Regions from separate parts of the Actinosynnema sp. NPDC037264 genome, predicted to be linked through region 1. Evidence: predicted binding sites of a transcription regulator. Region 1 holds the regulator's gene; the other holds the start of a gene.
What was found. The regulator HspR, encoded in region 1, represses chaperone genes until heat shock. The targets are predictions, from matches to a motif close to ANNTTGAGTNNNNNNNACTCAANNT.

Region 1 (4,921 bases):
CGCCACACCGCGAACCTCCTCCTGGTGTCACCGCTATGGTGCGGATGATCCGGGAGAGCTTCGCGGTGGTGGAGCCGCGCGCCGAAGAGGTAGCCAAGTTCTTCTACGGCATGCTCTTCAGCCTCGCGCCGGCGACCCGTGAGATGTTCCCCGCGAACATGGAGGTCCAGCGCAGCCGACTGCTGCGCGCCCTCGTCCACGTCGTGCAGATGGTGGACAGACCGGACGACCTGATCCCGTTCCTGCGCCAACTCGGGCGCGACCACCGCAAGTTCGGCGTGGTCAACGTGCACTACGAGTCCGTCGGCACGGCGTTGCTGGCGGCGGTGAAGAAGTTCGCCGGGCCCGCGTGGACGCCGAAGGTCGAGATGGCCTGGGCCGAGGCGTACACGATCATGGCGCGGGCGATGCAGGAGGCGGCGGCGGCCGACGACGGCCCGGCCTACTGGCACGCAACCGTGCTCGACCACCAGCGGGTGAGCTGGGACCTGGCGGTCGTGCGGCTGCAGCCGGATCACCCGGTCGGGTACCGCGCCGGGCAGTACGTGAGCGTCGAGACGCCGCAACGCGCTCGGCTGTGGCGGTACTACTCGCCCGCGAACGCGCCGCGTGACGACGGCATCATCGAGTTCCACATCCGTTCGGTCGAGGGCGGGTGGGTCAGCCGGTCGATCGTCGGACACACCCAACCGGGTGACGTCTGGCGTCTCGGACCGCCGATGGGCCGGCTCGGCGTGGACCGGAAGTCCGGGCGGGACGTGCTGATGGTCGCCGGCGGGACCGGGGTCGCGCCGATGCACGCGATCATCGACGAGATGGCGCAGTGGGGCGAGAACCCGCGCGTGCACCTGTTCATGGGCGGGCGGACTCGCGAGGACTTGTACGACCTGGACAACCTCCAGCGGTTCGCGATGACCAACCCTTGGCTGACCGTCGTGCCGGTGCTGGAGTCCGATCCCGGCGCGCGTGGCGTGGAGCAGGGCACGCTCGCCGACGTGGTCACCCGTTACGGGGCGTGGGAGGAGCGGGACGTGCTGGTGTGCGGCTCGCCGTCCATGATCCGGGCCACCGTGTCGCGGATGTTGGTCGCCGGCACCCCACTCGACCGGATCAAGTACGACCCGTTCACGCTGGACTGAACCGCTACCTGAAACTTTTTCACGTTTGCCGCCGGGCCGTGCGGGACTTTCGGCTGCCCAACGCGATCCGGCCGGTCACAGCCGATCGGCCCACGCCGTGCTGGTCACGGCCACGGTGCCCTGGTCACGCCGTGCTGGTCACGGCCGCGCCGGCCGCGCCGCGCCCAGCACGGCCGCCAGCGTGCCCGGCCGACTGGTCTGCGGGCAGTGTCCGCCGTCGACCTCGATCGCCTCGACCCCGAGCCGTTCGCGCGCGGCGCGGCGCATCCACGACGGCCGCAGCGTGCGGTCGTCACGCGGCAGGACGTAGGTCGACGGCAGGTCAGGCACCTCGTGCACCTCGCGGTACGTCGCGGCGGGGTAGAACAGGCGCAAGGTGCGCAGCCCGGCGCGCACACCGGCCAGGTCGCAGTCGTGGAACAGGAAGTACGAGGCCACCACGGGGTCCGCGGTGGGCGGTTCGGTGAGGGAGCGCCACTCCGGGTTGAACATCTCGCCCGTGTCGACGGCCAGTTCGTCCGCCAGCGACACGGGGCCGGGGATCATCGCGGCGATCCAGGCCAGGTGGGACGCGCCGAGGGCCCGTGCGATGGCGGGCATCAGCAGGCCGGCGCCGGAGTGCCCCACCAGGACCGGGGCCAGCGCGTCGCCCGCCTGGGCGCGGGCGATCGCGGCGTAGTCGACGGCGCGCAGTTGCGGCTGGTCGGTCGGCAGGTCCACGGCCACGGTGCGGTGGCCGCGTTGGCGGAGCAGGTCCTCCACCGGGCGCCAGGCCGCGGGCGACTGGGTGGTGCCGTGCACGAAGACGTAGTCCACGGGGTCCAGTCTGGCGCGGGTCGCCCGGTTCGGTCGGCCGCCAGGTTGGTAGGGCGACGGCAGGTCGGTAGGGCGGTAGGGCGGTGGCCGGTTGGTAGGGCGGCAGGGCCGGGCCGGTCGTCGCGGGCCGCCGTCATCGGGGGATTCCGGCGTCGGGGGCGTGGGGGTTCAGGGCGGTGGGGGTCGGCGTCGCGGGGTTCCTCATGCTTAACCGAGGTACGGGAACAGTGTTTCCGTACACTTTCCCGAGATGATCACCCTATTGGGCGACACATCAGGCGGCTCAGCGCTTCGAGTTCGGCTTCCAGACGACCAGTGCCGTCTCGTGCCGCACCGGCACCAGGTCACGGCGGTACGACGCGTGCACCGACGCGGCGGCGTGCTCGGCTGCGGCCATGGCGGAGGCCAGTTGTTCGGTCAGCTCCTGCACCCTCGCGCGCAGCGCGCCGACCTCGTTCTCCAGCTCGATGATCCGCTTGACGCCCGCGAGGTTGACGCCCTCCTCCTGCGAGAGGCGTTGCACCTCGCGCAGCAGCACGATGTCGCGCATCGAGTACCGGCGCCCGCCGCCGGACGTGCGGCCCGGCGACACCAGGCCGAGCCGGTCGTACGCACGCAGGGTCTGCGCGTGCAGACCCGACAGCTGGGCCGCCACGGAGATGACGAAGAACGGGGTGTCCTCGTCGGTGCCGGGCGGGAACGGGAAGCTCACACCGACCTCTTCTCCAACAGGGCGTTGAGCTCCGCGCGCGGGTCGTGCTTCGCCGTCGCCGACGCGTAGTTCTCCAACGCCTCCCGGGCTGCGGCGTCCATGTTGTTCGGCACCGCGACGTTCAACGTGATGAGCAGGTCGCCGACCTGGCCGTCGCGCTTGGCGATGCCCTTGCCCTTGGCCCGCAGCACCCGACCGCTGGCCGTGCCGGCGGGAACCTTCAACGTCACCTTGCCCTCGAGCGTCGGCACGGTCAACGTGGTGCCGAGCGCCAGCTCGGGGAAGGTCACCGGAACGGTCACGGTCAGGTCGTTGCCCGACCGGCCGAAGATGGGGTGCGGGTTGACGTGCACGAGCACGAACAGGTCGCCGGCGGGCCCGTTGTTGCGCCCCGGCTCACCCTGCCCGGCCAGCCTGATCCGCTGGCCGTCGTCGACGCCCGCCGGGATGCGGATGGTCAACGTGCGGGTCTTGGTGCTCACGCCGTCGCCCGCGCACTCCGGGCACGGGTCGTCCACGATCCGCCCGGTGCCCCGGCAGTCGGCGCACGGCTCGGAGAACGCGAACGCGCCCTGGCTGCGGGTGACCAACCCGGCGCCGCCGCAGTTCGTGCACGTCCGCGGGGACGTGCCGGGACGCGCGCCGGAACCCGCGCACGTGCCGCAGGTCGCCGGGCTGGACAGCCGCATGGGCACGGTCGCGCCCTTGACGGCCTCGGTGAAGTCGATCCGGACGTCGGTCTCGACGTCCTCGCCGCGCCTCGGCCTGGTGGCCGACGCGGACGTGCCGCCCCGGCGGTTGAACAGGCCGCCGAGCAGGTCGCCGAGCCCGCCCATGCCGCCGGCCTGCTGCGCGCCCTGGCGGCCGAACAGGTCGCCGACGTCGAACCCGCCGCCGGTGCCGAACCCGCCGGGGAACCCGCCGCCTCCGGAGAAGAGGCGGCGGGCCTCGTCGTACTGCTTGCGCTTCGCGGTGTCCGACAGCACGCCGTACGCCTCGGACACCGCCTTGAACCGCGTCTCGGCCTTGGCGTCACCGGGGTTGGCGTCGGGGTGCAGCTCCCGCGCCAACTTCCGGTACGCCTTCTTGATCTCGTCGGCCGAGGCGTCGGAGGTGACGCCCAGCTCGCGGTAGAAGTCCTTCTCGATCCAGTCGCGAGCGCTCAACGGACGCCGCCCCCCTTCTCAGTCCTGCTGCTCTTCGACCGGCTTCTCGACGGCCTCTTCGACGACCGGCTGCTCGGCGGCCGGCTCGTGGTCGGTCACGGCGACCAGCGCGGGCCGCAGCACGCGCTCGCCGAACCGGTAGCCGCGGCGCAGCACGGCGGTGACGGTCGGCCCGCTGACGTCCGGCGAGGTGCCGTGCTGGACGGCCTCGTGGACGGACGGGTCGAACTCCTCGCCCTCGTGCCCGAACGGCTCCAGGCCGGTGCCGTGCAGCGCGCCGACCAGCTTGTCGGCCACGGCCTTGAACGCGCCGGTGAGGTCGCCGTGCGTGCCGGCCCGCTCGATGTCGTCGAGCACGCCGAGCAGCTCGCCGGCCACCTGCGCCTTGGCCGTGGTGATCACCAGTTCCCGGTCGCGCTCGACGCGCTTGCGGTAGTTGGCGTACTCCGCGGTCAACCGCTGCAGGTCGGCGGTCCGCTCGTCGAGCTGGGCCTTCAGCTCGACGGACGGGTCGTCGGCCACGGCCGCTTCGGCCTCCGGCTCGGGCGCGGCGTGCTTGCCGCCGCCCTCCGAACCGGTCTCGGGCGCGCCGGTCGTACCGGCCTCCGGCTCGGCCGGGGCGTCGGCGCGCGCGTTCTCGTCCGCCGGGTTCTCCCGCACCTGACCCGTCTCCGGGTCGATGCGCCTGCGGTCGCGCACCACCACGTGGGGCTGTTCCTCGGGCTGGGTCACTTCTTCTCGTCCTCGTCGACGATCTCCGCGTCCACCACGTCGTCGGCCTTCGGCGCGTCACCGGCGGCGGCGCCTCCGGTGGCGCCCGCGGCGTCGGCCGTGGGTGCGGAGTTGGCGTACAGGGACTGGCCGATGGCCTGGGACTCCGTGGCGAGCTTCTCCACGGCGGCGCGGACCTTGGCGATGTCCTCGCCCTTGAGCGCCTCGGTGGTCTCGGCGAGGGCCGCGGTGACCTTCTCCTTGACCTCGGCCGGGAGCTTGTCCTCGTTCTCCTTGAGGACCTTCTCCGTCTGGTAGACGAGCGTCTCGGCCTGGTTGCGGACCTCGGCCTCGTCGCGGCGGCGCTTGTCCTCCTC
Region 2 (4,921 bases), on a different contig from region 1:
CGCCACGCCGACGTGGGCGCTGATCGGCCTCACCGTCGCGGCCCTCGTCGCCGTGCCCGGCATCGTGCTGAGAGTCCTGCCGAACGGCCGGGACGCGTGGTTGCGCCGCATCGGCACCGCAGTGCTCCTGGTCGTCCCGCTGATCCCGGTCGCCCTGAGCACGCGCTGGACGGCCCCGAGCCTGGCGAGCGCCGCCACCGCCGCCGTGTGGTGGCTGGTGCTCGGGTTCGCGTTCGTCAGCGCGGTCGCCCTCACCTACGGCCTGGGCGCCAAGCGGTTCCTCGACCGGATGGCGACCACCATCCACTTCGGACTCATCCCCGGCACCGGCGCGTTCCGACCGAACTTCTGGGACCGCCGGTGCGGTGTGCCCGCGTCGACCGGCGTGCCGCCGCTGAGCGACTGGATCGCCGACGTGCTGGACGACCTGTCCGGGACGACGGACCTGACGTTCGACGACCTGACCACCAACCTGGTCCTGATGACCACGGACCTGTCCGAGGGCCGCCCCTACCGCCTGCCGTTCACCGAACCGTCGGCCGCGTGGCTGTTCTGCCCGACGTGCCTGGCCACCGTGCTGCCGCCGCGGACCGTCGACAAGCTCGGCCACGACGCCTCGCCGCACCACTGCCCGCTGCACCCCGCCGAGACCCTGCACGTGCTGCCGAAGAACCTGCCGGTCGCGCTGGCCGTCCGGATGAGCATGCCGCTGCCCGGCCTGATCGCCGCGGTGCCGCTGGTGCGCGCCGAGCCGGAACCCCGCGTCCACTGGTTCTCCGACGGCGGCATCACCAGCAACTTCCCGATCCACTTCTTCGACAACCTGCTGCCGCGCTGGCCGACGTTCGGCCTGAGCCTGCAGTCCTACCCGCCCGGCGACGACCGGGACGTCTGGCTGCCCGAGCAGGACGCGTCCACCGGCGGCACGCCGTGGCGCGGCATCGGGCTGGTGCAGCACTTCGCGTCGGCGATCCTCAACACCATGCTCGACTGGCGCGACACGATGCAGTCCGCCCTGCCGGGCTACCGGGGACGGATCGCGCACGTCCGCGTCGGAGCCCTGGAAGGCGGCACGAACCTCTTCATGCGCCCGGAGACGATCCGCGCCCTGGCCGAACGCGGCGCCGAGGCCGGGCGGCTGCTGCGCACCCGGTTCACCGAGGACGACTCGACCAAGACCGACCGCTACCGCTGGATCCGCATGCGCCTGGCCATGCGCGAGTACCAGCAGCTGGCCGACCAGTCCGGCGACCGCGCCGCCCTCTACCGCGACCTCACCGCCCGCTACCGGATCCCCGAGGACCTGCACGCCTGGTTCACCACGCCACCCGACACCGACCCGAACGCGCGCGAGATCGGACTCACCCTCGACGCGCTGGGCGCGGTGCCCGCGGGCCCGTTCGACGGCGAGCCGCCGATCGACCCGGACCTCCGCCTCACCCCGCCCGAGTGACGGACGCCGTCAGACCTTCTTCCCGACCCCCGCGTACGCGTTGATGTAGGCGTCGTCCGAATCCGGCCACCACTCGCTCAACGGCACCACGCCGGGCTCCACGACCTCCAGCCCGTCGAAGAAGGTGGCGACCTCCGCACCGGTCCGCAGCACCAGCGGGCTGTCCGTGCGGCGGTAGATGGCGTTGACCTGCTCGCCGCTCTCCCGCCCCTCCTGCGACACGCCGTCCCAGCTCGCGTGCGAGATTGCCACGAAGCTGCCCGGCGCCAGCACGTCCCGGTACCGGGCGATGGCCGCGGCCGGCTCGGCCTCGTCCGGCACGAAGTGCAGCACGGCGACCATCAGCAGCCCGATCGGCCGGTCGAAGTCGAGCACCGACCGCACCTCCTCGTTCTCCAGCACGGAGTCCGGGTCGCGCAGGTCCGCCTGGATCGCGCTGGCCAGCGGGTTGTCCGCCAGCAACGCCGTGCTGTGCGCCACGGCCACCGGCTCGACGTCCGCGTACACCACCCGTGCCGCCGGGTTGGTCTGCTGGGCGATCTCGTGCACGTTGCCGACCGTCGGGATGCCCGACCCCAGGTCGAGGAACTGGTCGATGCCCTGCGACAGCAGGTACCGCACCGCCCGCCGCAGGAACGACCGGTTGGCCCGGGCCGCGCCGGACATGCCGGGGAAGATCTGCTCGACCGACTTCGCCGCCTCGCGGTCCACCGCGAAGTTGTGCGACCCACCCAGGAAGTAGTCGTACATCCGGGCCGCGCTCGGCCGGTCCAGGTCCACCGAAGACGGAACCCAGCTCGCCTGCTCCATGCGCACATCTCCTCGTCAGCCGACCGCGTGATCGTCGCGGCGCCATCCACGGGGCACAACCCCCGAATGGACGCTCGCTCTGGGCGAACACCTACCGGAAACAAACCCACGCTCATCTTGGTTGAGCCAGTCAGACTCAACTTTGGAGGGATCATGGGCGAGACGTTGGCGCTGCCGGTGCTGCCGCTGGACGACGTGGTCGTGCTGCCGGGCATGGTCGTGCCGATCCGCCTCAGCGGCTCGGACGCCACCGCCGAGGCCCGCGCCGCGATCGAGGCCGCGACGGCGACGGGCGGTCAGTCGAAGGTCCTGCTGGTGCCCCGGCTGGACGGCAAGTACGCCAAGGTGGGCACGCTGGCCCTGATCGAGCAGGTCGGCAGGCTCTCCGGTGGCGAGCGCGCGGCCGTCGTGCGCGGCACCGAGCGGGTCCGCATCGGCACCGGCACCACCGGCCCCGGCGCGGCGCTGTGGGTCGAGGCGACCATCGCGGACGAATCACCGGTCGACGACCACACCCACGAACTGGCCCGCGAGTACCGGGGGCTGGTCACCACGATCCTCCAGCAGCGCGGCGCGTGGCAGGTGGTCGACTCGGTGCAGCAGGTGGACGACCCGTCCGCCCTCGCCGACCTCGCCGGCTACGCCTCGTACCTCAGCGACGAGCAGAAGGTCTGGCTGCTGGAGACCAGCGACGTCACCGAGCGGCTCGAGAAGCTGCTGGAGTGGGGCCGCGAGTACCTGACCGAACTCGACGTCGCCGAGACCATCCGCAAGGACGTCAAGGAAGGCGTCGAGAAGCAGCAGCGCGAGTTCCTGCTGCGCCAACAGCTGGCCGCGATCCGCAAGGAACTGGCCGAGCTCGACGGCAAGCCCGCCACCGAGGAGCAGGACTACCGAGCCCGCGTCGAAGGCGCCGACCTGCCGGAGAAAGTCCGCGAGGCCGCCCTGGCCGAGGTCGACAAGCTCGAACGGACCTCCGAGCAGTCACCCGAGGTCGGCTGGATCCGCACCTGGCTCGACACCGTCCTCGACCTGCCGTGGAACGAACGCACCGAGGACGCCTACGACATCGCGGGCGCCCGCGCCGTCCTGGACGCCGACCACGCGGGCCTGGACGACGTCAAGGAACGCATCACCGAGTACCTGGCCGTCCGCCGCCGCCGCGCCGACCGCGGTCTCGGCGTCGTGGGCGGCCGCCGTTCCGGCGCGGTCCTGGCCCTGGTCGGACCTCCCGGCGTCGGCAAGACCTCCCTCGGTGAATCCGTCGCCCGCGCGATGGGCCGCAAGTTCGTCCGGGTGGCCCTGGGCGGCGTCCGCGACGAAGCCGAGATCCGCGGCCACCGCCGCACCTACGTGGGCGCGCTGCCGGGCCGGATCGTCCGGGCCATCTCCGAAGCGGGCTCGATGAACCCGGTCGTCCTCCTGGACGAGATCGACAAGGTGGGCGCCGACTACCGCGGCGACCCGACCGCCGCCCTCCTCGAAGTCCTCGACCCGGCCCAGAACCACACGTTCCGCGACCACTACCTCGAAGTCGAACTGGACCTCTCCGACGTCGTCTTCCTGGCCACCGCCAACGTCCTGGAATCCATCCCGGGTCCCCTGCTGGACCGCATGGAACTGGTCCAGCTCGACGGCTACACGGAGGACGAGAAGGTCACCATCGCCCGCGACCACCTCCTGCCGCGCCAGGTCGAACGCGCCGGCCTCACCCCCGAGGACGTCACGATCACCGAGCCGACCCTGCGCAAACTGGCCGGCGAGTACACCCGTGAAGCAGGTGTCCGGCAGCTGGAACGCGCGCTCGCACGCATCCTCCGCAAGGTGACCGCACGCGTCGCCCTGGACGAATCCACCCTGCCGGTCACCGTCGACATCCCGAACCTCCGGACCTACCTGGGCTCGCCCAAGCACACCCCGGAGTCCGCCGAGCGCACTGCCGTCCCGGGCGTCGCCACGGGCCTGGCCGTGACCGGAGCCGGCGGCGACGTGCTCTTCGTGGAGGCCTCACTGGCATCCCCGGGGACCGGCGCGTCCGGCGTCACCCTGACCGGCCAACTGGGCGACGTGATGAAGGAGTCGGCCCAGATCGCCCTCTCCTACCTGCGCTCCAACGACGAACGAGCCGAAGTCCTGGCAGACCGCGGCGTCCACATCCACGTCCCAGCCGGTGCCGTGCCCAAGGACGGCCCTTCAGCAGGCGTCACCATGACCACGGCGCTCGCCTCCCTGCTCTCCGGCCGCCCGGTCCGCTCCGACGTCGCCATGACCGGCGAGGTCTCCCTGACGGGCCGCGTCCTCCCCATCGGCGGCGTCAAGCAAAAGCTGCTGGCCGCCCACCGCGCCGGCATCACCACCGTCCTCCTGCCCAAGCGCAACGAACCGGACCTCGACGACGTCCCGGACTCGGTCCTGGCCGAACTGACCGTCCACCTCGTCACCGACGTCCGCGAAGCCCTCGACCTAGCCCTCCAACCAACCACCACAACCACCACAACCACCACCACCGCAGCCGCCTAACCCCAACCCCAACCCTCACCACCACCACAACGGACCCGCAGCGCACCCTCAGAGGCCCGATTTGACATGGGTTCGGGTGCTTTAGGCTGGTCGAAGCCGGCAGGCCTGGCGGGACGCTTTTCCCCGCCGGGCCTGCCG

Region 2: a site for HspR is predicted at 2,382-2,406, ahead of lon (endopeptidase La). Genes of this name have one in related genera too.

Annotation. Positions count from the first base shown of each region.
Region 1 is NZ_JBVJVK010000001.1:368,563-373,483, reverse strand. It holds gene ACZ7GX_RS01785 (FAD-binding oxidoreductase) at 36-1,139, shown strand; gene ACZ7GX_RS01780 (alpha/beta fold hydrolase) at 1,278-1,955, opposite strand; gene ACZ7GX_RS01775 (heat shock protein transcriptional repressor HspR) at 2,239-2,667, opposite strand; gene dnaJ (molecular chaperone DnaJ) at 2,664-3,833, opposite strand; gene grpE (nucleotide exchange factor GrpE) at 3,852-4,565, opposite strand; gene dnaK (molecular chaperone DnaK) at 4,562-4,921, opposite strand, start outside.
Region 2 is NZ_JBVJVK010000029.1:22,458-27,378, reverse strand. It holds gene ACZ7GX_RS27170 (patatin-like phospholipase domain-containing protein) at 1-1,453, shown strand, start outside; gene ACZ7GX_RS27165 (SAM-dependent methyltransferase) at 1,463-2,263, opposite strand; gene lon (endopeptidase La) at 2,417-4,783, shown strand.